Regions from separate parts of the Paenibacillus nicotianae genome, predicted to be linked through region 1. Evidence: riboswitches for the same ligand, from Rfam matches in the RefSeq annotation. Region 1 holds a riboswitch; the other holds the start of a gene.
The links. A riboswitch is a leader RNA that binds a small molecule or an ion and turns the genes downstream of it on or off. The one in region 1 is predicted to bind glycine.
Positions count from the first base shown of each region.

Region 1 (15,945 bases):
TAAGTACTCGGGCGCAATCGGTTGACCATAGACATCTTGCAGTACATAACGAATACGCCATGAATCTGAATTTAGTGATACCGATTGATCTAACGTATACGTATCCATATAAACAGAGCGGATAACACGATCCGGCTTAACTTCCGGTTGTTCTACAGGTGGAATCACTGGTGGCGGTGACTTGATAGTGACCATCACCATTGTTTTGATATGAAGATCAAGCTTCGCTTGTGATGATACCAGATGAAGTTGAACCGGAATCAATCCACCTGTTGCAGGAATATGTTCAGGATGAACAATTTTGCCATAGGTATCAAATATATTTAATTCATCTTTAAATTCATACGTAAGATCGGATAATAATTTATCAGGCAAATCAATCTTCTGACCTTGATACCAGAAATAAAATGATAGTCGATATGAATCATACGTTGCCGGATCATTCCACAATACAGGAGCATCGATATTGACACGATCAAATACAAATACAGGCTCAACTGGAGGTGGATTAGGCGTTATCACAGGTGGTACTTCAGGATCAGGTCTGGGATTGTTTTGATTACGGTCTTTGTCTTTAACATTTGCCCGTTTTCCTGTCATTTCAGGTGCTGTTTCTACTTTATCTACTATTGTAGAAGGTGAATTGCCGCCTATCGTCAGTGCAGGTTGAAGGTCTGGCTTTGCTTCTGTATCTGGCTTAGATACAGGCTTTGCTCCTTGTGCTAACAATAGCCTGGCACGCTGGTGTAATTCATCTCCTGATTGCAGTACTCGGTAAGCTACTAATATCGCGGCTTGACGTTGCACAGGCTGTTTTGGTGCAAAAAGATGTTGTTCATTTCCTTGCATTAATCCTAACTGCTCCATCAGCCATACACTGGACTTGGCATAATCGGATATATCTGCTTGATCGGCAAATGTAGCTACGCCTTCTTCAGCTACATTATCGGTTAATCCAAGATAACGAGCATACCAGACAGCTATGTCTTGACGTGTAATCGATTGCTTCACTCCAAATATTTTTTCGCTGATCCCGTTAGTGATTTGATGATGATACAATGCACTAACATACGGAACAGCCCATGGAGATACATCGGTAAAAGGTAATACGGTGTCTGGTTCGGATGTCCAATTCAAGCTTTTGACAAAAACACTTGCCCATTCTTGCCTAGAAATAGAACGTTGTGGCTGAAAGCTGCCATCCTTATAACCTGTAATGACTCCTTGTGCTGATAATGACGTAATTGCATCAAAAGCATACGATTTTTCAATATCCGTAAATGCTTTTGGGCTGGTGGCTGAAACGCTTGTCGCATTAGTACAGAACAGTAATATAATCAGCAAGCAAGCTACATACTGCCTCATGTGTGTTGACCCCACTTTGGATATCATAAGATTATTTAAAGCCTGTTGTTGTAACCAACAAGCTATAACGTTGTATTCACCTCCAAACACATCGCATGAACCTTTATTTCAAAATAAATACAATACTTTAGACCCATTCAAGCATATATTTACTTTTAAAATAGGGTAAAAGTTGAACAACTATACTACTAATTTTTTTACGTATATATCGAATTATACAACAATTTATCGGAATATTAAGGAAAGGATTGAAGAAAAATCGAAAAAAGCCGCTTTATTATAAACGGCTTTTCAGTATTATGCATATAAATGGATAATTTGTTATTTAATTCTTATTTTCTTGTCTACGACGTCTTAGTTCTTCGGTAATTTTACGTCCGGTCGGTGTTTGAGCGAGTCCGCCCCGAGCCGTTTCACGATGTTCACTTGGCATTGAACGTCCGACTTGTAACATTACATCGACCACTTCATCTGATGGAATAGCACTACGTACTCCAGCTAGTCCCATATCTGCCGCTGCTAACGCATTTACTGCACCTAATCCATTACGAACAATACAAGGAATCTCTACTAAGCCTGCTACAGGATCGCAGATTAAGCCAAGTGTATTTTTTAGAGCAAGCCCTACTGCATGCATCGCTTGTTCCGGTGTACCACCTCGCATCTCGACAATCGCTCCGGCTGCCATACCTATCGCTGAACCGACTTCTGCCTGACATCCACCTTCCGCACCAGAGATTGACGAATTGTTAGCAATCACATAACCGATTGCTCCGGCTGCGAACAATCCTTGTACCATATGTGCATCATCCCAACCAAAACGTTCTTGTGAACTGACAAATACGCCTGGAATAATGCCGCATGAACCTGCTGTAGGTGTAGCAATAATCCGCCCCATCGAAGCATTTACTTCGGATACTGCGAGAGCATAAGCCATTGCACGAGTCGCATCGCTACCTGACGATGTATCTCCACTCAACATATAATCATGCACACGACGTGCATCTCCGCCAGTCAGTCCACTTCGTGATACAGTATCTTCTGTAATGCCGCGTTCGACTGCTTCTTTCATAACCTGATAATAGTCTGTCATTTGTTGAATAACTTCTTGCTCGCTTACTCCTGTTTCTTTCACTTGCTCTTCGATCATAAGTGCCGCGATTGTCAGTGAACGTTCTTCACATAACCGGACAATATCTTTCAATGTGCGAAATTGCATATCACACTCTCCTTTGAACTTCGTTTACTTCAAATCAATCACAGCCGCGCGTGTAACATAAGGCAATTGTAAAATCCGGTTCAGCACATGTTGATCCGGTACCGTATCAAGTTCTATCACTGTCATCGCTTCTCCGCTACGTGCTTTGCGATCAACATCCATAAATCCGATATTGAGTTCAGCATCGCTTAGCGTACGTGTAATATCAGCAAGTACCCCTTTACTATCGGTATGTTCTACTGCTAACATCGGATATTGACCGGAACCGCGCACATCGAATCCATTTAATTCATGAATCTCAATATTGCCTCCACCGATCGAAGCTCCTGCCACTTCTGCACGTTCTGTTCCATGTTGTACAATAATACGGACAAAGTTAGGATGCGGATAATTCCCTGTTCCTTTATCAAAAGAAATCGTAATTCCTTGACGGTCTGCTTCTTCTGCTGCATCCGGCAAGCGATCATCATCGGTATCATAATCAAGCAGACCGCCTACTAGAGCAAGGTCTGTTCCATGACCCCAGTACGTCTCAGCAAAAGAACCATACAAAATAATCTGTACATGCTCAGGACATTTACCCAAAAAGTGTCGGGCTGCTCTACCCAAACGAGCTGCTCCTGCTGTATGTGAACTAGACGGCCCTACCATCGCAGGCCCAATAATATTAAATACATTTTTAAACCGCATAACTTCTCTTCTCCCTTATCACTAAAATATGCGCGCACAAAAAAAGACAGTGAATAGCCTGCGCGTGGCCTATTCCTCTGTCCTCGTTACCTGAGAGTTTAGACCGAATACAACAGCTCGGTGGTACTCCTTGGGTGGCTCATATGCTCTCTCCAGAGTTGCATCCAATAGCGGTTCGGGTACCTGAGAGATTCATTAACCATCGCCAAATGATTAAGCTTGCTCCTTCGGTGGTGGATAACATACATCCACAGTCTCTCCCTCTATCTTCATGTGCAGTTATTTAGTTACGTGATTGATCTTGATTCCATTGACGTGAATACGTTCGATATCTTTAGCTTAATTCAGCATACCTGACACTGTCAATTGATAGATTTGAAAAAGAATCAACTTGACGGTAGACACAACAAAATCCTTTCCCGATCTACTCGAAAAAGGATTTTGCTGGATATTTATAGAGCATTTTATCTTATATACTTGTAGATACAACTATCCTCTTAATAGAGATTCAGCGCCATCTACAAATATTTCTGTACCTGTTACATGAGAAGCTTCACTAGATGCTAAAAATAGCACAAGATTTGCGACTTCTTCAATTTTACCTGGTTCACCTTTAAGCGGATGATCGCCTTCAGGGAATTCCATCGGAATCTCTACTTCTTTTAGATCATCACTTGGATACGTATTATCATCGATTTCAGTATCGATCGCTCCCGGACAGATCGCATTGACTCTAATTTTGTAACGAGCCAGTTCCAATGCCGCCATTTTCATAAAAGCCACTTGCGCCGCTTTGGTAGATGCATATGCAGAGAATCCTATATTAGAGAATACACGATTACCATTAATCGAACTTGTAATAATAATACTACCACCATTTTCTTTTAAATGAGGAATAGCATATTTTACAGTCGCAAATGTACCGCGTAAATTAATCTCCATCGTTTGATTCCAATCATCTATTTCCAACGTTTCAATCGGAGCCTTGCTACCATTGATACCAGCGTTAGCAAAAACGATATCCAATTGACCTGCTTCAGAGGCTACTTGCTTCATAGCACTTTCAATCATTTCTGGCTTAGAAATATCACATTCAATCACATATGCTTTACCGCCAGCTTGTTCAATTTCAGCTTTGGTTTTTTCTGCATTTTCAGGAGTACGATCTAACATATATACAACAGCACCTTCTGCTGCAAATCGTATCGCTGATGCTTTACCTATGCCTGATCCGCCACCTGTTACTGCTGCTATTTTACCGGTTAATTTTGTTTCTGCCATGTGGATAAGCCTCCATATTTCAGAATTTGTCTTTTGAAGATAAAGGTTTGGGATCGTTTGGGATCATACTATACCGTTATCTCGTTTCCTATTGTAAGTACCCTAGCAGACAGAGCAGTGAATCAGATGATTGCATATTATTCAGTTTGTTGAATCGAATCATTCTTTTTCGGTTTGGGCAACATTACAGAAAAGACAGAACCTTCATTGGGTCTGGAGACAAAACTCAATTCACCCTGATGATCTTTGACAATCCGCTCTGTAATATATAATCCAAGCCCTGTACCTCTAATTTTGTGTTCAGAAGCCGAACGTGAGCGGAAAAATTTCTGAAAAATACGACTTTGATCTTCCGGTGGAATCCCGATCCCTGTATCTTCTATAGATACAGCAATATGATCTTGTAATTCTTTGATCACAATATGAACCATCGAATCGGATGAAGAGTATTTGAGTGCATTGCTGATTAAATTTCGAAAGACTTGAATCAATCGTTGCTGATCGCCATTAATAAATACTTCATGTAATCCTGCGTGATGAAGGACGATACGGTCTCTTGATTCGGGATTCCATTGATCACAAATACCTTGTAACATTTCGTAAAGCGGAATATATGTCATATGATATTCGGCATAATCAGCTTCGATCCGCTGAATATCTAGAAAATCGTCTATCAAATGAGACAATCGTTGTCCTTCTTGATGAATCGTTTCTATAAATGCATGCCTTTTTTCTATCGACATGTCTTCATAGATCATTAACATTTCGATATAGCCCATCATTGCTGATAAAGGTGTACGTAATTCATGAGAAACAACGCTCATCAATTCATTTTGCATTTGCTTCATATGCTCTTCTTCAGTACGATCTCGAAAAACAAGAATCACACCATGCTCAATCTGTTGTACAGTATCTCTTACAGGTGTTACATAGAGCGACAGAATCTTTTCGTTTTTTAACAAAACGATCTCGCCTTGATTCCATGTATCTTCCCCTTGCAAAAATCGCTCTAACTTTTCGATCCACACAGACGTTCCAGTAGCCAGATAACGTTCGATATCATGCAACAATTGCTCTACCGGATAACCGGTATAATCTTTGATCGGAAATAGCGATAACATCGTTGGATTAATAAATGAAATAACCCCTTGTGAATCGCACATCACAATACCTTCTTGTACCGATTCCAATAAATTACCAGTAATACTTTTTTGCTTTTCGGCGGCGCCTTGTTCTTGTCGCAATCGATCGGTTAGCATTTCCAATTGACGCTCATGTTCATAACGCTCGGCTTGTACTCTTTCTTGTTGTGTCAAGTCATGTATAAAGAACGTCTGAAAAGAAGATTCTTCTGCTAGAATCTCACTGCGTGTTAATTCCACTTGAAAAGTAGTATCATCTGAATGAATCGCTGTGACCGGACAGTTTTTTTCTGCTGCTTGAAAATGATCCAGTATTAATAATTCTGATAACGGCTTGCCGATAACTTGCTCACGTGTATACCCAAACATTTTTTGAGCAGCAGGATTAAACTCTGTTATATTTTGAAGATGATCTGTAGAAATGATGCCATTGATCGCGTATTTAAGAATAGCGCTTTTCTGAGCTTCACTTTCAGCCAGATCAAATGTACGTTCAACGACACGAATTTCTAAATTCTCTTTGTCATGTTGAATTTGCAAAAATTGCTCTTCTAATACCAGAGATACTACTTTGAAATTATCGATCAATGCATGAAACTCTGCAATATTGCTATCAGGCCAATCGATCGGCTTATCTTTACTCAATTTATCGGGAATATTGTTAGATGCTTTGGCTAATTGTAATAACGGTTGGGTAATTTTACGGCTAATAGGCACTGCTAGTAAAATCGCAATTCCAATCACAATTAAAATAGTCATAATACTTTGAATATAAAATATATAAATACGTTCTAAATAAAACGCGGCTGTCAATTTTAAAATTAATCGATAATGATGATCTAGTGGAATATCCATAACAAAGTACGACTCCTGCCATCGCTCGATCAAGGTTAACCGATTTATAGGGAAATGATGAAAAATAGTAGCTCCATCTTTTGTAGTAGAAATGATCAACGATTCATCTATGTTAGATTCTATAAGTTGTTGTGTAGTTTCTCTATTTAGCGTACTATACATCGATTGACCTGACGGGCTGACGACGACTGAATCGATATAAAAGTTTTTTTTATACGTGTTCATTAACGGTTTGGTTTTCCGCATATCTGCCAAACTATGTTGTATATCTTGTTTATACACTTCAGAAGAACGTTCCATATACGAAGAATACAATCCTCGAATATCATAAAATTGTTTATGACTGCTAACTGCTAGTAATAATAACGCTGTAAAGATAACGAAGGCAATTAAATATTTAAAAATAATACGTCCCAATGAAATCGAATAGATCGGCTGATTGCCTATCGCTACCCGACTCATAATACTTTCTAACAAAATAGAAGCGATCAATAAATTAATAATGCTATTAAAACTTTGCTCCAAAAGAATCAATATGATCATTTGAATATTGATAGCTTCCATACGATACTGATAAATAAGGTAAATCAGAGGTAGACCTATACATAACCAAAAAATAACATCGGCTTTGAATAAAACGCCTCTGTTAAATCGTTTGAAATACAAATACAAAAATAAAATCTCCAAACCAAACAAGCCGGTCATAAAAAGATAAGACCCGCCAGATCCAAAAGGTATATTTATAGCGAGTAAAGCAGGCACAGCAAATCGTAATCCATATAACCGGAAAATAATCAGAAGTGCTGCGCTGCCAAGTGCAAAACGTAAATTTAAAGATAAATCCAATTTAAAATAATTGCCTGCTATGCCAAAGATCGTTAAGATGATTGTTCCTATCAAAGGAGATCGGAACCAAAGAAGTATTCTGTATTTCATGACTAACGGTCCTTTCTACCACGGACAGCAGGTTAACCCGAAAGACCTTCTGATAACAAATCATCTGGAGTCACTCCAGGATATTCGTATCTAATGATGTCAGTCTCCGATACAGCTTTGCCTATCTGTGACTCAATAAATTCCAGCTCACCTTCAGAAGCACCAATGCAATGTTTTATCCCTGGTTCTACAACGATGACATCTCCTGGAGAAATCATCGTGATGATTCCATCAAGGCAGATATATCCTATACCTGATATAATCGTCCATACTTCTTTGCGTAATTTATGCTCATGATAACTGATAAAGCGACCGGATGTAATGACTACGCGTTTTGTTACGGTCTCCAGTCCGCCTTCATCTTGACGATGAGAAATAATGGTTTGTTTGCCCCAGAAGCGTTCTTCAAATCGTGGAGCGATTTCTATCTGTCCGACCATCTCTTTAATTCCTGTTGCATCTTCGCGATTGGTGACTAAAATACCGTCAGGTCCTGCTACTACGATAACATTAGGAACATTCCATACACTTACCGGTATATCAAGTTCATTAATAATACGTGTATCTTGAGATAAGGGAGAAATATAACCTGAACCTGTCACATCAAAATCCATTTCACGAATCAATGAATCCCATGTTCCCAAATCTCTCCATTCTCCATGAAAAGGTAATACTGATATATGCTTTGTTTTTTCTACAACCGCTAGATCAAAACTTGTTTTGGGTAATGCTAAATAATGCTTTAACAATTCATTATAGTTAGAGTTCCAACCTTGATGTTCAATATGGTCTAGCAAAAATCCTAAGCGGAATGCGAATACACCACAATTCCACAATGCCCCTTTATGTATTAACGATTGGGCAGTGATCATATCTGGTTTTTCTAAAAAAGAACAAACACCAAAATATTCCTTATCCACCAGTTCAGACATCAATGGTACAATATATCCGTATTTGTCTGAAGGCTCCGTTGGAGATGCACCCATAAGAACCATGTCATCGCCAGACTTCTCCAATATCGATGGAAGCTTACGCAAATGCTCAAAAAATTCGTCACCGGCATAACCGTCTACTGGCATTACTCCTATCATTTCATCACGTGTAGCACCAGCATGATGATATAAATATGAAGCTGCTAAAGCGATTGCCGGAAACGTATCTCTTTGCGCAGGTTCTTCAATAATCGTTGCATCGATACCAATTTGACCGCGAATCAGATCAGCTTGATACCCGCTAGCCGAAAAATAAGCCTGTTCTGACAGACCCGCATCTTGCAACTGTCTCCAGATTCGCTGTAGCATACTTTCAGGCTGACCTTGATAACGAAGAACAGGAAGAAATTGTTTGGGACGATTAACGTTCGATAAAGGCCATAAACGTTTACCTGACCCACCGGACAACAATATCATGCGCATATATGAAACCCTCTTCCGAAAAATGTAGTAAGAACTTTAAAAAACTGTTCATTTTAGCTGTTTCTGCCGAAAATAAATATAGGGAGTCGAATGATACTATAGTCCTATTCCATTTTCTCATGTATATTTTAAGAAAGTTCTCTTTTCCGTATAAAATTTCATGCTAATTGATTCGCATTTTTTTAACATTTGGATTACTTTCATTGTTTTAAACCTGAGATTGCTATGTTTACTTGAAATTCTATTCTTGATCTTTCTATATATTTGCTTAAATATCGTTAGGTTAAGCATGTTATAGAATAGTAAAGGGAGATATTCAACAAGCCTATTATTTTTCATACAGGAGAGTGACAGCGATGTCTATCAAAGTTCTTCTTATTGAAGATGAGAAAAGTCTGGCAGATATGATTGCATTTTTTCTTCAAGAAGAAGGTTACCTTACCGAAATGATTCATGATTCCAAAGATGCTATTCAAAAACTGTTTCATTTCAAACCAGATATTATCGTAACCGATCTTATGCTTCCAGATATGGATGGAAGTGAATTAGTCAGTCAGATCCGCAAACAATCTACCGTACCTGTGTTGATGATATCTGCCAATACGATGCTAAATGAGCGGATCAAGGCACTCGATAACGGTGCTGATGACTTTTTGTGTAAACCATTTAGCCTCAAAGAGCTGGATGCTCGGATCAAAGCATTATTACGGCGCAGTGGTCCGACAATTATCACCGAACCCAAAGTCAATGTATCCAAAGACAAAAAAGGACGCATTTCTGTGAATGATTATCGTCATAGTTTGTTTGTAGAAGAACAAGAAGTTGAAGTGACTCATATCGAATTTGCTATTATGAAAGAACTGTATAATTATCCGGGCAAAGTGTTTACCCGCAATGAATTAATGGATCGTATTAAAGGAGGAGATCGCGCTTATCTGGATCGTACGATTGATGTACATATTTCCAGCTTGCGTAAAAAGATAGAACGCGATCCCAAAAATCCTCAGCATATTCGTACAGTCTGGGGTACAGGATACAAATATGTGATGTAACAGAAATACAGGATTAGATTGTTTTACATTCGCCTTCGCTTTTTCCAGCGTCGATAAGGAAGAATACAAGCGATACCAGCTAGGATCCCTATACCAAACAGTACCCAGCCTATACGGTAAGCAGAAGCTAGAATAATAATAACAGTGCCACTTCCACTACCTTCGGTTATAAAACCAGTGGTCACGCCGTTCACAGCCAGTCTTGCTCGCTGAGTCTCTCCATTCAGGCGCAATTCCCAAAGCGGATTCGGTGATTCAGTTTCACGAATCAGCACTTGATCGTGTTGCGGGTTGTTCAGTACAAAACTTCGTTCCATCGAGTTTTCACGATTAGCTTTGATGGTCGCTTTAAGTGAAGGAACAGTAAAAAATTGATTGATATTTTGACCTTCAAATAACATGAATTGATCGACCATGATCATCGCTTTATACGGAATAATAGAGTAATTTTTGATTTGAAAAGAACCTTTTACTTTCTGATCGGCGTGCGCTAGCATTTGGAACTGCATCATCGCAGTTCCGGCTGGCGCTTTTATAATTTGATCATAGTGATTCCACTTCGTTTTATCCTCTTCTTCCACTTCATTAATATAAGAAGTCTGTAGAATCTGAGAATCAGCGTTCAAAAATACTAATTTCATATGACGCTGTTTGACATGTTGTGAGATCGCATCAAGAGTAACGGAATATTCTTCTAATGGATTAGCTTTCATTTTTTGAGAAGCATAGATATTCCAATCACAAGAATAACTAGGTGCATATTCAATCGACATACCTTGAGCAGATACTACTTTTCGCGTATGACCAGGCTGGATATCTGTCATACATTCGGCTGAATTATTTTGAAGTAAACTTTCGCTCGTCTCTTCACTTGGCAGTACTTTTACTTCATTAGCTTTCATCAAATGAATATCTTGCTCAGTCGTTAAAGAAGGCACCTGACTATCCAATACTAATTTCAATTGATAAGTTCCTTTGGTTAGCAATAGATCATTGAATTGGATACGCCCGTAATTACGAAGTAACCCTGGAATACTTAATTTTTGCTTGGCAAATCCATCTTGATCAGGTAACGTCTCGATCACTGTATTTTTGATATTATTGCTCTCTGCCGATTGAGTATAGGCTTGATCACTTGATATTTGCCGGGAAATAACTTCGCCTGTTTGTTGATTGATCCATTTCATCGTTAAGTTCCCTTGATAACCGGAAGGAATATTGGCTAGAATCGATGCAGAATAGTTGGCTGTTTTGAGAATATCTACTTTTTTCTGCAATGTTCCTTGTTGATAACTGATTCCTCGTCCCATACTTAACAAAGGAAAAGCACGTTCGGTCTGGGTATTGCCTTGTCCTGAAAAATCATTTTCAGCTTCTAATGTAAAAAATAATTTAACTCGTTTGACTGCTTGTTCTACAGGGAACGATAACTTCTCTACTTGATCAGCAGGCACAATCGCCAGTAAGTTGATCGCATTAAATCCTTTTACATTATTAACGGTAATTGCCGAATCTCCTGCGGGAAAATGATGTTCTCCCAGATCGATCCATTCAAACTGATTACTTCCTTCATGTTGAGTAGAAATCTTCACCTGCTTATCAGGCAGTCCAAAGACCAGTTCTCCACCTTGCTTGTTCATAAATATTCTTGCATACACATGCGATGTCTGCTCTTGCTCTAACTTTTTATGCATCGTAAATGTATTTGGCTTACGATATTTCCCTAGATCCAGCAATTGAATATCATGAATCCACCAGTAATTTTTTTGTTCAGGACGCTGCTGTGTTAACAGATCTATCCGCATCCATTTACTGCCTGGCGGTGACACATATTCCCCGTAGAAATTAACACCATTGAAGTTGTTTTCTTCAGAAGGAGCTACTACATAACTCACTCCAAGTTCATCCATATGTTCATCGTAAAATCTCATTTTGACATGCATTTTATTGGTTCCCCGACCGGATGCAGTAATATTGAATTGATACGGATTATTTTCTTTAGCTTCGATCATGCCTGATTTGGCAACTTGCCAGATATTGTTGGCATCACCTTTGATAATTTCTCCATGTAATGTAGGTACATCATTCAATCCTTCCAGAGGATTCGCTTGTACACTGAACATTTGCGGATTATCCGGTGTAAAAAACTTTTCAGTTCGTAATAATGAATCAAAATCGACCACCGTTTTTCCTTCAAGCTTGCTCATCTGATAAGGCTGTACATCTAATTTTTCACTGGCAAAAGTAACCGCTATACCTGCATCCATTTCCATATCAAATGAAAAGTTTTTAATATTTTGCGAAGAAAGATACCAGAGCCAATCATTGGTAGAAGCAAATGTTTTGGACCACTTTAAAAAAGCATTGCCATCTTCGATTGCATCAAATGGGCGTAAATAATCTTCTTCTGGCAATTGCGATAGAAATAGATCATTATACGAAGAAGCTTCCACATAATCGCCTTTGCGAACAGTTTGAATCGTATTAAGCTTAGGATTCAATGTGCTGAACAATACACCGAATTGATTAAAATTAAACCCTGGTTGATGGCTATAACTTTCCAATCGGCTATATCCGTAAGGAGTAACGACTTTGGCAGGCAAAATATTCATATAATCAGGAGCCTGATCCAATTGAAAGATAGAAAAGATCGAATTTTGATACGTTCGCTTCAATCCCGCCTGATCTTCTAACATCGATAATTGAAATTGTTGTCGCTTCTCCTGTCCTTCATATTCGTTATGATAAACAAGCTGATTGATACCAAATGTAGAAAACAATGAACCCATTTTGGAACTCAAACCATTGTCCAACATATACTCCAAAAAGTTCATATAATACGTAATACTCGGATCATTACCTTCATGGTGAAAAATTGTATTTTTGGGCGAAGAATACACTTGAAAATCACCAGTTGCTTTCTGCATCGATGTCTCGCCTTTATTCCAGTAAGGTGTAGCTACACCGTTAAAACTCTGAATCATATTATCTGCTATCGGGAAATATAACGCTTTGCTATCATAACGATCAGGGTCGGTTAACTTGTTCGCCATTTCAGTATATTCTTGAGGCACTGTCACAGGCTTATAATATCCTGCTACAAATTGTGTACGTAAAGGTGTTACATAAATAATCAAACATACAATCACTGCTACAAAAGCAGCATGTTTGATTATTCGCTGTACTTTTGAACTTCCAAACCATTCTAGTAGCTGTATCGTTCCAAACGTTAACAGCACTCCAAAATTCAACGCAATTAGACCGATAAATTTATTGGGATCACGAAATACAGAACCGATTACAGGTGTCTTGGTCACCAAAATTACAAAAAATCCAGCGATCGAAGGAAAAGTAGTTCCGGTAGCAGCAATCAAAAAGAACAACGTCAATAAAGTAAAAATCAAAATAATCGGATTTTTATGTGAACGGGTGATCATCGCATATCCGATAAGCAGTAATAATAATCCACCACCGAGATAAAATACGATCGGTAGGCTGGAAAGTGGAAACATAGGCCACCAGTAACTTAACAAGTAAGCAACATTTTTGAGTGTACTGTTACGACTAAATAACGATAATGTATCTACTACATTGATATTATGTTGTGACGCCTGTGCATCCATTAGAATACTTCCCATATACAGTGACAACCAGTAAAAGCTTAACAAGCCAAAAAAACAGCCAAAAATAAGCCATTTACGTGCAAAATTAAAGTATAAAGGTTTTAAAAATACCCACCCATTCTGTCTATACGTCCATGTTAATTTAATTAATAAAAGAACTGTAAAAAATGCTAAATAGATCATGCCAAAAAAGAAATAGTGAATCGCTGCTGCGCTAATAGTAAATACCGCTGCCAGCATAAAAAGGTCGATCCAATTCCGCTGATATAATTTATGTAGATGATAATGATGAATCTGTTGCTTCTGAAACTTCGGATCAAAGCTACTAAAGAAAAATCGTAATACTAAAGGAAACAGACTATACCCGCACAATAAGTAAATATGTTGAATACGAAAAACAACCCAGGGATTCAGCGCATAAAATAACGCACCAATCACAATCGCAAAAATACGTGTTTTGGTAAAACTAGGCGAATAATACACACTAACTAGCCGCTTAGCAAAAGCATACATCGAAAAAGCAGAGATAAATAATAAACCGGTAATAAACGATTTGAGCAATACCGGCCCACTTTCCCCGAAAGCTAACGATAATAAATAGAAAGGCAAAATATACAAAATACGTGGTGCATTAAATAAAGTAGATGTTGACCAACGTTCATTCCATACCCCTGCAATTTCTTCCAGATAGCGGTGAGAAGTCGCTCCAAACGCAATATCGCTAAAAACAATTTGCCCGGGACTATAAATAGGGAGTAAAAATAACAGGATGGCTGCCAGCATAATCATGACAGCTACGAGATCATAACGATACATTTCGATCCACTTTTTCATACGACAGCCTCCTTTCTACTCCTATATCTAGTCTGCTTATTGATCGTGTTATCTCATTTTACTATGGTAGGATATACCGTAATTAACGTCGTAATTGAATAATCGCTTGTAGTCCGCGATCAGTATTGCGCAATTTGAGTCGTCCACCGATCGTTTTGAGAAATGCATCCATATGATACAGACTGATTGTATCTGCATTGTTATTTTGAGAATAATCTGACTGAAAATAATTCCAGCGCATCTTATCATCAATGCCTCCGCCTGTATCTTCTATCGTAATAACAATTTCTTCTTCTTCCATACGTGAACTGATTTTGAGTGTTTTATTCGGGCGCTTCGATCTTGGCGCAAATACACTTTGCTCATCCATATCTGCGGGGGCTTCATAATGATGTGCCATTGCTTCTACTGCATTTTCGACCAATCCTTGAATGGTACGATATAACATAGCAGACTGAGCAGCGATCGGCGATACAGGCTCTTGCTTGACGATAACTTCAATACCTTTCATATCCAGTGCACGATTCGCCCATTTCAACGATTCTGTAATCACTTCATTCATATCTGCAAAATGGATACCTGCTGCACCGTGCATTTTCTGTTCTAATTCTTCACGCAATTGTTGTACAGATAAAGCAAGTTCTGCAATATAAGCTTCTTGCTTCAATCGTCCCTGGGTAAAATTCTGATTCAGTTCGCGGAAAAATTCAAGTTCAGCTCGTGACGCTGAATCTCCTCGACTGGCAGATGCTTCTAAATTGTCTGCTAAATTATTATAAAATCCTAGCAACTTCAGATCATCTCCACCGGTTAAACGTGTTGTTCGATTCTGTAGTTGTTGTAACTGTTCTTCCATCGATTGCAACATCGGTAAATAATATTTATCTTGTTGCTGTCTTAAATCTTCTTCACGACGTTGATCCCGTACTTGCGTATTGACGGTGTTGTCTTTGATCACCCGTCTACGATAAAAGACCATAACAATCGCCGCAATAAACAAAATCGGTATATAGATCAACAACAGCCGATTTCGGAACTGATTCACATTTTGAACAATATCATTATTCATTCCATGAACAGCGATATATAGAGCATGATCATCATTAATACGACTGAATCCTATCCCGTATTTAAGATTGTTATCTTCTACTATTCCTGTATTACCGTCTAGTAATTTTTTAGTAACTGTTGTAATATCGACTCTACCAATATCTGTAGATGTACGTGATCCTACCACTTTGAATTCTTCATTATAGATTAATGTCTCATAGCGAGTAGGATCAGCTATGATGCGCTGAGTTAACATCGCGGTATCAATCGTACGAACAGCAAATCCGTTTTGATTGGTACCTTTGATCCGGCAGATCATATATTGTACAGGTTGGTTATTTTCTGTAGTAAATCCTGTGATACCACAGCCGTTTTGTAGCGTTTGGATCTGTTTGACAGCGTCTATCATAACTGGATTGTCATGACCACCGATCAGTTCATACTGATTAGTCAGCACATAAAATTCACCTGGATTACGTGTTA
Region 1 is NZ_JBHUGF010000010.1:253,890-269,834, reverse strand. It holds gene ACFSGI_RS05485 (S-layer homology domain-containing protein) at 1-1,365, opposite strand, end outside; gene sdaAA (L-serine ammonia-lyase, iron-sulfur-dependent, subunit alpha) at 1,691-2,584, opposite strand; gene sdaAB (L-serine ammonia-lyase, iron-sulfur-dependent subunit beta) at 2,609-3,274, opposite strand; glycine riboswitch at 3,436-3,547, opposite strand; gene ACFSGI_RS05470 (SDR family oxidoreductase) at 3,764-4,555, opposite strand; gene ACFSGI_RS05465 (PAS domain-containing sensor histidine kinase) at 4,693-7,488, opposite strand; gene ACFSGI_RS05460 (sugar phosphate nucleotidyltransferase) at 7,521-8,903, opposite strand; gene ACFSGI_RS05455 (response regulator transcription factor) at 9,260-9,955, shown strand; gene ACFSGI_RS05450 (UbiA prenyltransferase family protein) at 9,979-14,412, opposite strand; gene ACFSGI_RS05445 (ATP-binding protein) at 14,495-15,945, opposite strand, start outside.

Region 2 (15,945 bases), 190 kb from region 1:
CGTCTACGCGCGAATAATTCTTCTTTATTGTTGAACTCTGCTAACGAAATCTATGAAGCATGGAAACAGTACAGTGACGCTGAAGTAGATATTCTAGCATCAACGATTCAAAATGGAGAATCAGTTCGTCACAATACCGTTACACCAATTGTTCGTCGTCGTGACGGTCAATATGAGATTGATCTTGTACTCCGTAATAACCGTACCAATGAACAATATCCAGATGGCATTTTCCATCCTCATCCTGAAATGCATCATCTAAAACGTGAAAATATCGGGTTGATCGAAGTGATGGGCTTAGCTATTTTGCCAGGTCGATTAAAAGAAGAATTGGATCAGATTGCTTCGATTTTGACAGGAGATATCGCTGTGTTGGAAATGATCAGACAACAACCTGAACATCCGTTAGCGATACACTTGTTATGGATTGAACATCTGGTTGAAGCATATGGAACAGAGCTAGACCACGATCAAGCCACCTTAACGATTCAAAATGAAGTCGGCACCAAATTTGCTGAAATTCTAGAACACGCAGGTGTATACAAACGCAATGATCAAGGACGCGAAGCATTCCGTCGTTTTATTACCAAAATGAATTATGTCTTAAAAAGTTAAATGTAATGCTAGTCAATCTACTATCTCTGGGTAATGATAAGAGGTAGTAGATTTTTTTATGATTTCATCAAATATAATTGTGTGAAATTGATGTTACAAGCAGTTTCATCGGAAAACTTTGTTTTTATCTGTATAAGGTATATAATTGTAAAGGGCTGAGGAACAGTAACTTACTTATAACTTATTACAGCAGTTGTCCTACAGTTGAGGTGTTAGATGTATTTTTATAGGTATAGAGAAGAATAACTTCATCTATGCAATCGTTATATTCCAAGGAGGAATTTTGAATGAATTCATTTGAATTTTATAATCCAACCCGTCTTATTTTTGGTAAAGGTCAACTTGAAAAGTTGAAAAGAGAAGTAGGTAACTACGGTAAAAACGTATTGCTTGTATATGGTGGCGGTAGTATCAAACGTGCAGGTCTATATGACAAAGTCATCGGTTATCTAAACGAAGCAGGCGCTAACATTACAGAACTTGCTGGCGTAGAACCGAATCCACGTTTGTCTACAGTACACAAAGGTGTAGATTTGTGTAAAACGAATAACATTGACTTGATTCTTGCTGTTGGTGGCGGTAGTGTACTTGACTGTGCCAAAGCAATTGCTGTTGGTGCAAAATATGATGGCGACATGTGGGACTTTGCACAACGCAAAGCAGCTCCTACCGATGCATTACCATTAGGTACTGTATTAACAATGGCAGCAACAGGTTCAGAAATGAACAGCGGTTCTGTAATTACAAATACAGAAACACAAGAAAAATTAGGTTGGGGTAGTGCATATTCATTCCCTGCATTCTCTATCCTTGATCCAGAAAACACATATTCCTTGCCTAAAGACCAAACGGTCTATGGTATCGTAGATATGATGTCTCATGTATTAGAACATTATTTCCATGCTGAAAAGAATACCGATATTCAAGATGGATTCTGTGAATCGATTCTACGTGGTGTTATTGATGCTGGACCTAAATTGATCAATGATCTACAAAACTTTGAATTGCGTTCAACAATTATGTACGCAGGTACAATGGCATTGAACGGTGTAGTGAATATGGGTTATAACGGAGACTGGGCGACTCACAATATCGAGCATGCCGTTTCTGCTGTATACGATATCCCTCATGGTGGTGGACTTGCGATCTTGTTCCCGAACTGGATGCAACACAACTTGAAAGTAAACCCTGCTCGTTTTGCTAAATTAGCAGTCAATGTATTCAATGTAGACCCAACAGGTAAGAGCGATGAAGAAGTAGCTAATGAAGGTATCCAAGCATTGCGCGATTTCTGGACTTCTATCGATGCACCTAGCCGTCTAGCAGATTACGAAATCGATGATAGCCAAATCGATGTCATGGTAGACAAAGCAATGAAATTTGGCGCATTTGGTAACTTCAACAAGTTAGAAGCAGAAGATGTACGTAAAATCTACAGTATGTCTTTATAATCCCAACTCATTTTAATATTATATTGATGCACCAAGCTGTTTATTCCTGTCAGTGATGATAAGGAATAAACAGCTTTTTTTATGTATCGTTTAAAAAATGAAACTTTCCTTACCATCAATACGTAAATATAGGTATAACGCCAAAAAATGGTGGAAAAGAGCTGAATATCGCTTTTTTCCGTCAAATCAAAGAAAGGAGCGAACAGAAATGGAAACGCTATTTTGGATTTGCTTGATCACCGGTGCTTTGTATGCATTGTTTAGTTTGTTATTTGGTGACTTGCTTGGTGATGTACTGGGCGGTATCGATTTGCCCGGGTTCGATCTATTTAAGCCTGTTATTGTAGCGGCGGCTGTTACGTTGTTCGGTGGAGCAGGAATCATGTTAGTACGTTACAGTTCATTCGCTCCTTTAGCTGTGATACTGCTTGCACTATTGATTGCTGTTGTCGGAGGAATGTTTGTATTTTTTGTCTATGTCAAACCAATGGAACATAGTGAAGTATCCACAAGTTATTCGATTCAAGAAATGGTAGGGCGTATAGGAGAAGTGACTATCCCTATTCCACAAGTAGGATACGGCGAAGTCATGATTAAGCTTACAGGTGGCAACACGTTACATATTGCATACAGTTTTGATCGTTGTGCTATTGCCGCCGGTATGCGGGTAGTCATTGTAGAAGAAAAAGAAGGAACATTAGGTATATCACTTTTAGAAGATTCAGTATAAGTATTAGTAGCGTGCAAGCAGTATGACTATTTTTTGGCAAGCAAGCCTATATCAAACCAAAAGGGGCGAGGATTATGGCATTTGTAAACGAAATGTTTGTTGTACCTGCAATTGTGATTGTAGTCTTGATCGTACTTGGTATTACATTCTGGGCGAGGTACAAAACAGTTAGTACAGACGAAGCAATGGTGGTCACCGGTTCTTTTCTCGGTAGCCGTAATATTTCAGATGATGGAGCAGGGCGCAAAATTAAGATTGTACGCGGTGGCGGTGCATTTATTTTACCTGTGTTTCAAAAGTCTGAATTTTTATCGTTGTTATCGCACAAACTGGATGTAACAACGCCCGAAGTCTACACTGAGCAAGGTGTACCTGTGCTCGCAGATGGAGTAGCTATTATCAAAATCGGTAGTTCAGTAGAAGATGTCGCCACAGCGGCAGAACAGTTTATGGGCAAGCCGATTCAAGCTTTACAAGCGGAAGCACAAGAAGTATTAGAAGGACATTTGCGTTCGATTATGGGTTCGATGACTGTAGAAGAAGTGTATCGTAATCGTGATCGATTTGCGCAAGAAGTACAAAGTGTTGCTGCTCGCGATCTCAAAAAGATGGGTCTACAAATCGTCTCCTTTACGATCAAAGATATACGGGATAAGCATGGATATCTTGAATCGCTAGGTAAACCTCGAATCGCCGCCGTCAAAAGAGATGCAGAAATCGCTGAAGCTGAAGCGGTTAGAGATTCTCGTGTTCAGAAAGCACTAGCAGAAGAAGCCGGACAAAAAGCAGAGTTACTTAGAGATACTAATATAGCGGAAGCTTCTAAAGAAAAAGAATTAAAAGTAGCTTCGTTTAAAAAAGATCAGGATACAGCAAGAGCGGAAGCCGATCAGGCGTACCATATTCAAGAAGCCAAAGCCAAACAGATTATGATGGAAGAACAAATGAAAATCGAATTGGTTCGTAAAGAACGTGAGATTGATCTACAAGAACGAGAAATTACAGTACGTGAGAAATACTATGATGCAGAAGTGAAGAAAAAAGCCGAAGCGGATCGCTTCTCAGTTGAACAAGCAGCCGAAGCGGAAAAAGCTCGCAAAATGCGTCAAGCCGAAGCCCATCAATATTCGATCGAGACTGAAGCCAAAGCTTCTGCGGAACAACAACGTCTAGCCGGACAAGCGGAAGCTGATGCCGAACGTGCTAAAGGTACTGCCGAAGCCGAAGTGATTCGTTTGCGTGGTCTTGCTGAAGCTGAAGCGAAGCAAAAATTAGCCGAAGCATTTGAAAATTATGGACAAGCTGCAATACTTGATCTGGTTGCCAAAATGCTACCTGAATTAGCGGGTAAAATTGCAGAACCGATCAGTGCAATCGATAAATTAACCGTTGTTGATACAGGCAAAGGTGAAGGCGGAGGAGCAACCAGAGTCAGCAACTATGTAACAGAATTAATGGCAACCGCCCCAGAAATGCTTAGAAGTGTATCGGGACTGGATATTGAAGAATTAATTAAAGGATTTGCAGGTGGCAAATCACAGCAAGCTTCACATAACACTTCTAGCACTGATTCTGATATAGCTACTACCAAATATGCTCAACAGACAGCTCCTACTGAAGAGAGATTATCACTTTCAAGCCAGTCTCCAAATGATCAACAGGATACAACCACATCCACAGGAATCGGAATTTCCAGTGAACAAGAACGGTAATGGAAGAAACATATGTAATAATCATGCTATAAAGCAAACTCACTTTCAATGATGCAAAGACGACAAATCCTTATTCATCAAGGATTTGTCGTCTTCTTTATATCCATAGCTAGCCAGTAGATTGTATTGACTAGAGGGGGAATTTTTGGTAACTTTACGGGATGAAGGTGATCGTAAAAGGGGTGCAAATGTGAGCAGCCTACTTGTGGCTAAAGTGCTGAATAATAACGTTATTATCGCTGATCATCCTCAGTATGAAGAAGTTGTGGTGATTGGCAAAGGAATCGGCTTTAACCGTAAAGCGCGTGATGTGATTCCTTTAGATGTTGTCGAGAAGATGTTTATTTTAACCAATCAGCAAGAACAGGAACAATATAAGCAACTCGCGGTGCAGATCGACGAGCGTATTATCGAAGTTATTAACGAAATTATTTATTATATTAATTCGGAAAGTAAGACTCCACTGAATGAACATATTCATATCGCTTTAACCGATCATATTGCATTTGCAATTAAACGTGCCGAGCAAGGAATGACGATTCAGAATCCTTTTCTGTATGAGACACGAGAAATGTATCCGTTAGAATATAAATTAGCTGCTCATGCGTTAGAGATTATTCATGACAAGCTAGGTGTAGCTTTAGAAGAAGATGAGATTGGTTTTGTGGCACTGCATATTTATAGTGCGCTCACCGATCAACATATCACAGCGATCAAAGCGGATTCTCGTCTAATTGCCGATATGGTCAAAGTGATCGAAGATAGTCTCAAAATCTCTATTACAGGCGATACGCTGGATTATTCTCGTTTGCTTACTCATTTACGATTTGCGATTGAACGTATACGTAGAGGTGAAAAAGTAGCAGCTACTCATCGCTTAGAAGAAATGCTCAAAATGGAATATCCTGAAGTCTATTCGTTGTCATGGAAATTGACTAAGATGATGGAAAAGCGATTGCGCCGACCGGTCTACAAAGCTGAAGTAAGCTACCTGACCATGCATTTACAACGGTTTGTCGAGAAGCGTGAAGAGGAAGAAGAAAGTGCGCAAGAATAGATTCAAAATTGATTTAACCTTTTTTATTGAAAAGGCTTGCAGATTTAAAAAGTGGGTGCTATAATTCAGAACGTAATCAACAAATGAATAGCGGATTTTTAACGTGTTACTGATTCGATCAGGCATGAGTTAACAAAGTATTTGATGTAAGGCTGTAAGCACACAGGGGTAGTCTATCCTTATGTACCGAGATCCTTATCCTATCAGATGCATTGTTCGCTCGTGCCTTTTTTTGTGGCTTTCCGCCTTAATTTGTTGAAGCAACTATATATTATTTATACTATTCGAGGGGAAGTGGCGGTATTGTTTAGACGTCTGTTTGGCGTTTTGCAAAAAGTAGGTAGAGCATTGATGCTTCCAGTAGCAATCTTGCCGGCAGCAGGTTTATTGCTTGGTTTTGGTAACATGCTTGTTAACCCTGACTTTTTGCAGTATATTCCTGCATTAAATGCACATTGGGTTCAAATTACAGCAACAGTAATGATGAACTCGGGACAAATTGTTTTTGATAACTTATCCTTGCTCTTTGCCGTCGGGGTAGCCGTCGGTCTTGCTGGAGGAGAAGGGGTAGCCGGGCTCGCAGCCATTATCGGTTATCTAATCATGAACGTAACAATGGGTACAGTGATGGGCGTTACAGCCGATATGGTCGGTAAAGGCGACTTCTCAGTAGCTTCTGTACTTGGTATTCCTACCTTACAAACAGGCGTATTCGGCGGTATTATCGTCGGTATTCTAGCTGCATCGATGTACAAACGTTTCTTCCGTATTGAATTGCCTTCATATCTTGGTTTCTTTGCAGGTAAACGTTTTGTACCGATCATGACAGCTATTACTTCTTTGATTTTAGGTTTAATAATGGTTCTTGTATGGCCTCCGATCCAAACATTCTTGAACACTGTTTCTCATAGTATGGTTGAATCGAATCCTACATTAACTGCATTTATTTTCGGTGTGATTGAACGTTCATTGATTCCTTTTGGTCTACATCATATCTTCTACTCACCATTCTGGTATGAGTTCGGAGAGTATGTAAACAAAGCAGGACAATATGTACGTGGTGACCAAAAAATCTTTATGGCGCAACTTCGTGATGGTGTTCCATTTACAGCAGGTACATTTATGACTGGTAAATTCCCGTTCATGATGTTCGGTCTTCCAGCTGCTGCACTTGCGATCTACCATGAATCTAAACCACAACACAAAAAATACGTTGCAGGTATTATGGGTTCCGCAGCATTGACTTCTTTCTTAACAGGTATTACAGAACCTCTTGAGTTCTCATTCTTGTTCGTAGCACCAGTATTGTTCGGTATTCACGCAATCTTCGCTGGTCTTTCTTTCATGACTATGCAAATTCTAGGCGTTAAAATTGGTATGACATTCTCAGGTGGTCTGATTGACTTTATCTTGTTCGGCGTTATTCCTAACCGTACAGCATGGTGGGATGTTATCATCGTCGGTCTAATTCTGGCAGTCATCTACTACTTCGGATTCCGTTTTGCGATTCGCAAGTTCAACTTGAAAACACCAGGTCGCGAAGATACGCCTGCTGGTGATGATAGTGCAGTAAGCAGTGGTGGTAATAGCAAAGATGAATTGCCACATAACATTCTTGAAGCATTTGGTGGACAAGAAAATATTTCAAGTCTAGATGCTTGTATTACTCGTCTACGTATTCAAGTAAAAGAACCTAAAAATGTAAATAAAGATCGTTTGAAATCTTTAGGCGCTTCCGGTGTCCTAGAAGTGGGTAATAATGTGCAGGCGATTTTCGGAACACGTTCTGATACGATCAAATCACAAATGCAAGATATTATTGCAGGACGTACTCCACGCCCAACACCAGTAACAGTAGATTCTGTTCCAGCAGAAGGAACAGCAGAGAATCAAGTGAACATTTTGGCAGAAGAAGTGATTGTAGCTCCTGCTGATGGTGAGTTGATGAATATTAGTGAAGTACCAGATCCTGTATTTTCACAAAAAATGACAGGTGATGGATTCGCTGTATTGCCAACAAACGGAACGATTTGTTCACCGGTTAACGGTAAAGTATTTAACGTATTCCCTAGTAAACATGCGATCGGTATTATGTCTGAAGCCGGTAAAGAAATTCTTGTGCATGTAGGCGTAAATACAGTTAAATTGAAAGGCCAAGGCTTTACAGTATTGGTTGCAGAAGGCGATGATGTAATGGCTGGACAACCAATCCTTGAAGTGGATCTGGAGTATGTAAAAGCAAATGCACCATCGATCATTACTCCGATCATTTTCTCCAACTTACCAGAAGGTGCTACAGTAACGTTGCACAAAACAGGTAATGTAAAAACAGGAGAAGGCAATATCGTTACAATCAAGTAATAGTATTCATTTCGACTTTTGCAATGAATCTCAAAAGAATATAAAATAACAGACTATACGTACTTGTAAGTAGGAGTGCGATAAGATGTAGATGATGTTTGCGATAGCAAGCCTCTGTTCTTATCGCTTTCTGCTTACAAAATGCTTATAGTTTTGTTATTAAGCTGCATTGTAAGCAAGACTTAGAAAATATTTTATTTTTTCTAAAAACACCATGAATTTGCAGGATATTGCTGAATAATGTTAGCGATTGCTGAAAAAAGTCGAAAATAATTGTTTTGAGACGTGCATCATGCTTTATAATGCTGTACAATATAAGGGATGATCTAGTTATTAGTTAGTTATGAATTATTTTTACTATCCTACTATGATGAAGAAAGCGAGTGAATTTTATAATGGAAAAAACATTCAAAATCGTTGACGAAGATGGTATCCACGCACGCCCAGCAACAGCATTGGTAACAGCTGCTAACAAATTTGCTTCTACAGAATCTTTTGCAGAAGCTAAAGGTAAAAAAGTAACTTTGAAATCAATCCTTGGAGTATTGTCTCTAGGTCTTGAGCAAGGTGACGTTATCGTTCTTTCTACACAAGGTGCAGAAGAAGATGCAGCATTGAAAGCTTTGACTGACGTTATGGTGAATGAAGGGCTAGGCGAAATCAATGGCTAATATTTTGGGAATCGCGGCGTCTTCGGGCATCGCCATTGCCAAAGCATTCCGTCTAGAACATCCTGAATACGAGATTACCAAACGCTCGATTAGCGATACAGATGCGGAATTGGCTAAACTTGAGTCGGCTTTGGAAGTTTCCAAAACTGAACTTGAGGCGATCAAAGAACGTACGTTACAAGAAATGGGCGCTAAAAAAGCAGAGATTTTCGAATCGCATTTGTTGATTCTGAATGATCCTGAATTGATTAGCCCTGTAAAAGATAAAATTTCTACAGAAATGGTGAATGCTGAGTTCGCACTGAATGAAGTTGCTGCTCAATTTGTAACCATGTTTGAAAATATGAAGAGCACTTATCTTCAAGAACGCGCTGCGGATATGAGAGATGTAAGCAAACGTGTATTGAATCACTTGATGGGTGTAAACTTCCAAAGTCCAGCAGAGATTCGTGAAGAAGTGGTTATCATTGCAGAAGATTTAACTCCTTCGGATACAGCTCAATTGGATCGTAATTTTGTTAAAGGCTTCACAACAAATATTGGCGGACGTACTTCTCACTCCGCAATTATGGCTCGCTCGCTAGAAATTCCAGCGGTAGTCGGTACTAAAGAAGTTATGGAAGTTATTCAAAATGGGGATATCGTTATCGTTGATGGTCTTGAAGGTAATGTTATTGTTAACCCTGATGAAGCAACTCTTGCTGAGTATCGTGCTAAAGGCGCAGCATATGAAGCTCAAGTTACCGAATGGCGCAAATTGCGTGATGAAGTAACTGTCTCCAAAGATGGTGTACATGTTGAATTGGCTGCTAATATTGGTACGCCAAACGATGTGGCTGGTGTATTGGATAATGGCGGCGAAGGCGTAGGTCTTTACCGTACAGAGTTCTTATACATGGGTCGCGATGAATTGCCTTCTGAAGATGTGCAATTTAACGCGTACAAAACTGTTTTGGAAAAAATGGCAGGTAAACCGGTTGTTGTTCGTACACTAGATATTGGTGGCGATAAAGAACTACCTTACCTTGTTCTTCCAAAAGAAATGAATCCATTCCTTGGATTCCGTGCGATTCGTCTTTGTCTAGATCGTCAAGACATTTTCCGTACTCAATTACGTGCATTGCTTAGAGCAAGTGTATATGGTGACCTACGTATTATGTTCCCGATGATCGCAACATTGATGGAATTCCGCGAAGCAAAAGCAGTATTGGTAGAAGAAAAAGAAAAACTGGTTGCTGAAGGTGTTGCTGTTTCTGACAATATCCAACTTGGCATCATGGTTGAAATTCCTTCTACAGCAGTACTTGCTGACCAATTTGCTAAAGAAGTGGACTTCTTCAGTATCGGTACGAACGATTTGATCCAATACACAATGGCAGCAGATCGTATGAACGAACGGGTATCTTACCTGTATCAACCATACAATCCTTCTATCTTGCGTTTGGTTAAAATGGTTATCGATGCAGCTCATAAAGAAGGTAAATGGACAGGCATGTGTGGTGAGATGGCTGGCGACGCGACAGCAATTCCATTGCTACTTGGTCTAGGTCTGGATGAGTTCAGTATGAGCGCAAGCTCTATTCTTCCAGCACGTAGCCAACTAGCTAAATTGTCTAAAGCAGACATGCAAGAATTAGCTGCTAAAGCTTTGGATATGCAAACAGCAGAGCAAGTGGTTGAACTGGTACAAGCAATCCACGCTTAATATTTTCTTCCGTTACGTGCTAGGCATCATAAGCACTAATAAGTTTTCCCAACATTTACTTTTAGCTGATTTCTCTTTATGGAGAAATCAGCTTTTTTTATGACTATAGAATAGATTTTATTGCTGTAGATTTATAGATATAGCATACGTTCTACTGTTGTAAAATGAGTTGAAGTTCTTTGAGAATAAAGAGGATGCAATAGATAGATCAAAAAAAGACTCTGCTATCATCAGCAAAGTCTTTTTTTTTGATTGAGATATTTGGCTATGCTCATGTACATAAATCGAACTGAAAGTGTACATGGAAATGAAGAATATTTATAAGTTGATCATTTTAGCGTAAAATAAAAAATTTATTTAAGCTTTAGTTACAAGCGCAGTTCAAAACTGGTTTACGAGCAGCAGTGGTTTCATCCAAGCGTCTTACTGCTGTACCATACGGTGCATTGAGTAGCAATTCAGGATTATCTTTCGCTTCGCCAGCGATCTGAATCATGGTATCAATAAAAGCATCGAGTGTTTCTTTGCTTTCTGTCTCGGTAGGTTCGATCATAATACATTCTTCTACATTCAGCGGGAAGTAAACGGTAGGTGGATGGTACCCGAAATCAAGTAATCGTTTGGCAACATCCAGTGTACGAATACCGTACTGTTTGAGCCCTTTACCAGACATTACAAACTCATGCTTACATACGCTTGTATAAGGCATTTCATAATGATCTTTGAGACGGTGCATCATATAGTTGGCATTCAGTACAGCACATTCAGATACTCGGCGTAGACCTTCTGGGCCATAGCTACGAATATACGTATAAGCACGCACTAGAATACCAAAGTTACCATAGTATGCTTTGACGCGACCGATCGAATCAGGCGAACCGCTACGAAGAGTAAATGTACCATCTTCTAATTTTTCGACAACTGGTTCAGGTAGGAAAGGAAGCAATCTGCTTTTCACACCGACAGGACCTGCACCCGGGCCACCGCCACCATGCGGTGTACTCATTGTTTTGTGTAAGTTCAAATGCACCACATCAAAGCCCATATCACCTGGACGGGTAATGCCCATAATTGCATTGGAGTTCGCACCATCATAATAGAGCAATCCGCCTGCTTCATGGACGATTTGTGCGACTTCACTGATTTGCTTTTCAAAAAGACCCAGTGTATTTGGGTTGGTTAACATCAGAGCAGCCGTATCTGATCCAACAGCAGCACGAAGTGCATCAAGATCCACTAGCCCTTCTGGTGTCGAAGGAATCGTAATCGTCTGGAATCCAGCAACGGTAGCACTCGCAGGATTGGTACCATGAGAAGAATCGGGTACGATCACTTTAGTACGATGCTCGCCACGTTTTTCATGATACGCACGAATCATCATTAGACCTGTCCATTCACCATGCGCACCAGCAGCAGGTTGCAAAGTCACAGCATCCATACCTGTTAGAGCAGCAAGGTCTTTTTGCAAAGTATGCATCAATTCCAGTGCACCTTGAATACTTTGCTCTGGTTGATACGGATGAATTTTCGCAAATCCAGCATAACGAGCTACATCTTCGTTCACTTTAGGATTGTATTTCATTGTACAAGAACCGAGTGGATAGAAGCCATTATCAACACCAAAGTTACGACGGGACAATTCGGTATAATGACGAATCACATCGACTTCATATACTTCTGGTAAAGCAGGCTCTTCTTGACGAAGCATTTCCTGCGGAATCAATTGAGATACATCGATACGAGGAACATCACAATCCGGTAAAGAATAACCAACTCGACCCGGTTGACTTAGTTCAAAAATCAAAGCTTTTTCAGTAACAACAGCACCTTGTACAGAAGTAACGGTCTCATGGACTACAGTTTCGTTTGTCATAGGATTGCCTCCAGTTCAGTTGCCAATAGATCTATCTCGGCTTTGGTACGCTTCTCTGTGACTGCGAATAAGATATGACCGGACAATTCAGGGTAAGACAAGCTTAGATCATAACCACCAATCATTCCTTTTGCTAACAATTGAGTATTGATATCAGCGACCGAAGTTCCTTCTGGTAACGCAAGCACGAACTCATTGAAAAAAGGAGATTGGAACGCTAATTTGACATTAGGGATAGAAGATAATGTGTTAGCAGCATAATGCGCTTTTTGCAAATTGAGATCAGCTACATCTACCATACCTTGTCTACCCATCACAGATAGATATACCGATGCGCATAGAGCAAGTAATGCTTGGTTAGAACAAATATTAGAAGTCGCTTTATCACGACGGATATGTTGTTCACGAGTCTGCAATGTCAACACAAAACCACGTTTACCATCGATATCTTTGGTCTGTCCAACAATTCGTCCCGGCATACGGCGCATTAAAGGTTGAGCAACAGCGAAAAATCCACAAGTAGGCCCTCCTAGTGACATAGAGATTCCAAGTGGCTGTGCATCACCAACAACGATATCTGCTCCAAGTTTACCAGGAGATTCGAGTAATCCTAGTGAGATCGGATTCGTACTAACGACCAGCAAAGCACCTTTGGCATGTGCTAGATCAGCCGCTGCTTGAATCGCTTCAATACCACCAAAAAAGTTAGGAGATTGGACAAGTACTACAGCCGTCTGTTCGTCTATCGCTTCAGCAAGAACTTGAATATCGGTAACTCCATCTCCATAAGGAACTTCAACCACATCCAGATTCAATCCACGAGCGTAACTGCGTACCACTCCGCGGGACTCGGGATGAATAGTTGAAAGAGCAATAATTTTTTTGCGTCCTGTAGCAGATGCTGCAAGAGAAGCCGCTTCAGCGAGTGCAGTTGCACCATCATACATACTTGCATTAGCAACCGCCATACCTGTTAATTCACAGATATAAGATTGAAATTCAAAAATCGCTTGTAATTCACCTTGACTGATCTCCGGTTGGTATGGAGTATAGGCTGTATAAAATTCAGAGCGTGAAATCACATGATTGATCACAGAAGGTAAATGATGGTCGTATAAGCCTGCACCCAGAAAGCTAGTATAACGATCTGTATCTGCATTTTGACCAGCAAGACCGGACATATGACGGGTAAGTGTATATTCATCCAGCATTTCAGACATAGGCATCGTGCCTTGATAACGAAGAGATGCCGGAATATCTGTAAATAAATCCTCTATCGAAGAAGCACCCACAACTTCTAACATTTCAGCTTCATTCTGTGGGGTCATAGGAATATAACGATGCGATTTCATAAAGGTAGACTCCTTTGGGGCAACATATCCGTTGCCTTGTGATTTTATTTAGTGACAGCAGACGCTCGTTTGTAGAAAGGAGCTTTGACCACTTCAGCTTTGAGCATTTTACCGCGAATCTCAAGTTCTATTGGTGTTCCTAGATCAGTGCTGTCAGCTTCAATTAAAGCAAGTCCAAGATTACGCTTGAGTGTAGGGGATTGAGTTCCTGTAGTGACTTCGCCGATTTGGCGTCCATCTCGATAGACCGGATAGTGAGGACGAGGAATACCCCGATCGATCATTTCGACTCCGACTAATTTACGAGATAACCCTTTTTCTTTTTGCGCGACTAATGCATCTTTACCTGTAAAATCATCTTTGTTGAGCTTCACAAAATAACCAAGTCCAGCTTCCAGTGGCGAAATATCGGCGGATAGCTCTTGACCGTAAAGTGGCAGACGAGCTTCAAAACGAAGCGTATCACGCGCACCTAATCCACAAGGTATCAAGCCAAGTGGTTCTCCAACTTGTAGCAGTTGTTCCCAGATCACCGGAGCGTCGGTAGCAGATACATACAGTTCATAGCCATCTTCACCGGTATAGCCTGTACGTGAGATGAGAGCATGAACGCCGAAGATTTCAGCTTTATCGATAAAAGAAAATCCGGCTAGTTCAGCATAACGATCACTTTGCGTAGCCGCTTGCAAAATAGCAACTGCTTGAGGCCCTTGTAAAGCAATTAGTGCTGTTTGTTCTGAAATATTTTCAAGAGTGACTTGAGCAGGCAAAGACTGCTTCATCCAATCGATATCTTTATCAATATTCGAAGCATTGATCACCAGCATATAATGTTCTTCGCCCAGACGGTATACCAGTAGATCATCGACTACACCGCCTGTTGGGTAACACATTAATGTGTATTGAGCTTGTCCATCTTGCAGACGAGAAGCATCGTTAGTTAATAATTGCTGCAAATAAGCGAGTGAACCTTCACCTGAAATGATCACTTCACCCATATGAGAAACATCGAATAATCCTGCTTGTTCACGTACAGCTTCATGTTCTTTTTGAATTCCTGAAAATTGAACAGGCAATTCCCAACCGCCAAAATCGATACAACGTGGAGAACCGGATTGAGCATAAAGAGCAAAAATCGGCGTGCGCTTCAGTTCTGTTGTCATGATCGTCACCTCATCAAATTAGTATTGTGGCGAAAAATCGCATATATCATTTGTTTGTAAAAAAAGAATAAAATCATTCGAAAAAGCTCAACAAAAAAAGACAGAGAGAAAAGGAAATAAGCAGGTACTATACCTGAACTATTTCTTTTTCTCCCTGTCCTTGATACCTGAGAGTTACCTTGCACTTCTAGTCATACTGAGAAGCCACAAGTTTCCCCTTGGGTGATTGGTCGTAATTATTCGGATATCGTCGGTGACCGAATAACGCCAATTCTCTCCAGAGCTGCGTCCGGTACAGGTCCCTTTTACCTGAGAGATTCACCATCACTGGCTTACTCCTTCGGCGCTGTCATCATTCTGAACAGTCTCTCCCTGTACTTTCATTCGCTACATATGATGTTATGTATTTCCGAACATTAAGTATTGAAACAGTGATGAATGTATGTATATTATATTAATACTTGATTCAAAAAGCAATGTCAAGAGTATTGACAGTATAATCTGCCTTGCTATACGCTTGTGTGCATGAAGACATCACAACCATGAACCGGAGGAATGAACAATGAGTGAGATTAAAGATCAATTACTGTACAGTGCAGAACATGAATGGGTAGAACGCATCAGTGATGATACCGTCCGTATCGGTATTACTGATTTTGCTCAACATCAGCTAGGAGATATCGTGTTTGTTGAATTGCCACAAGCAGGTGCAGAAGTTGCTTCTGAAGCTGTAATTGGTACGATTGAATCGGTTAAAACTGTATCTGATCTTTTTAGCCCGGTGACAGGTACAATCACTAATTTCAATCCTGAATTAGAAACAGAACCTGAACTGGTCAACTCTGATCCTTACGGACGTGGCTGGATGGTAGAAGTAAAAGTTAGCGGTGATCTAGATACTGCATTATCAAGCCTTTTGAGTGCAGAAGCTTATGCTGAACATGCACAAGACTAAGTTGTAAAAAAGTGAATATATACAAAATAAGTAGATAATATCTAGTTATTTGTATTGTAACAAGATTAAGACTGAAAGCCTAGCAGGTGATCAGTCTTTTTTGGTATTCATTTTTAGTATGTATTGATGTTTTATAATTTTAGGTTGGAGGAATCTGGATAATACGATAGAATGATTAAATAAAGCAAAAATAGAATTTTTTTACATAGAGCGAATGATATAAATTTCATGTGATATGAACACTACACTTATGTTATTGATGACTACATCTGGAGGGGAGATTGTTGTCTAAATATCTAT
Region 2 is NZ_JBHUGF010000010.1:66,425-82,369, forward strand. It holds gene ACFSGI_RS04600 (UDP-glucose--hexose-1-phosphate uridylyltransferase) at 1-615, shown strand, start outside; gene ACFSGI_RS04605 (iron-containing alcohol dehydrogenase) at 903-2,066, shown strand; gene ACFSGI_RS04610 (NfeD family membrane protein) at 2,275-2,796, shown strand; gene ACFSGI_RS04615 (flotillin family protein) at 2,871-4,508, shown strand; gene glcT (glucose PTS transporter transcription antiterminator GlcT) at 4,699-5,565, shown strand; gene ptsG (glucose-specific PTS transporter subunit IIBC) at 5,869-7,926, shown strand; gene ACFSGI_RS04630 (HPr family phosphocarrier protein) at 8,322-8,597, shown strand; gene ptsP (phosphoenolpyruvate--protein phosphotransferase) at 8,590-10,302, shown strand; gene gcvPB (aminomethyl-transferring glycine dehydrogenase subunit GcvPB) at 10,667-12,175, opposite strand; gene gcvPA (aminomethyl-transferring glycine dehydrogenase subunit GcvPA) at 12,172-13,527, opposite strand; gene gcvT (glycine cleavage system aminomethyltransferase GcvT) at 13,572-14,690, opposite strand; glycine riboswitch at 14,977-15,074, opposite strand; gene gcvH (glycine cleavage system protein GcvH) at 15,253-15,645, shown strand; gene ACFSGI_RS04660 (helix-turn-helix domain-containing protein) at 15,930-15,945, shown strand, end outside.
Region 2: another riboswitch for glycine. It lies ahead of gcvT (glycine cleavage system aminomethyltransferase GcvT); the one in region 1 lies ahead of sdaAB (L-serine ammonia-lyase, iron-sulfur-dependent subunit beta).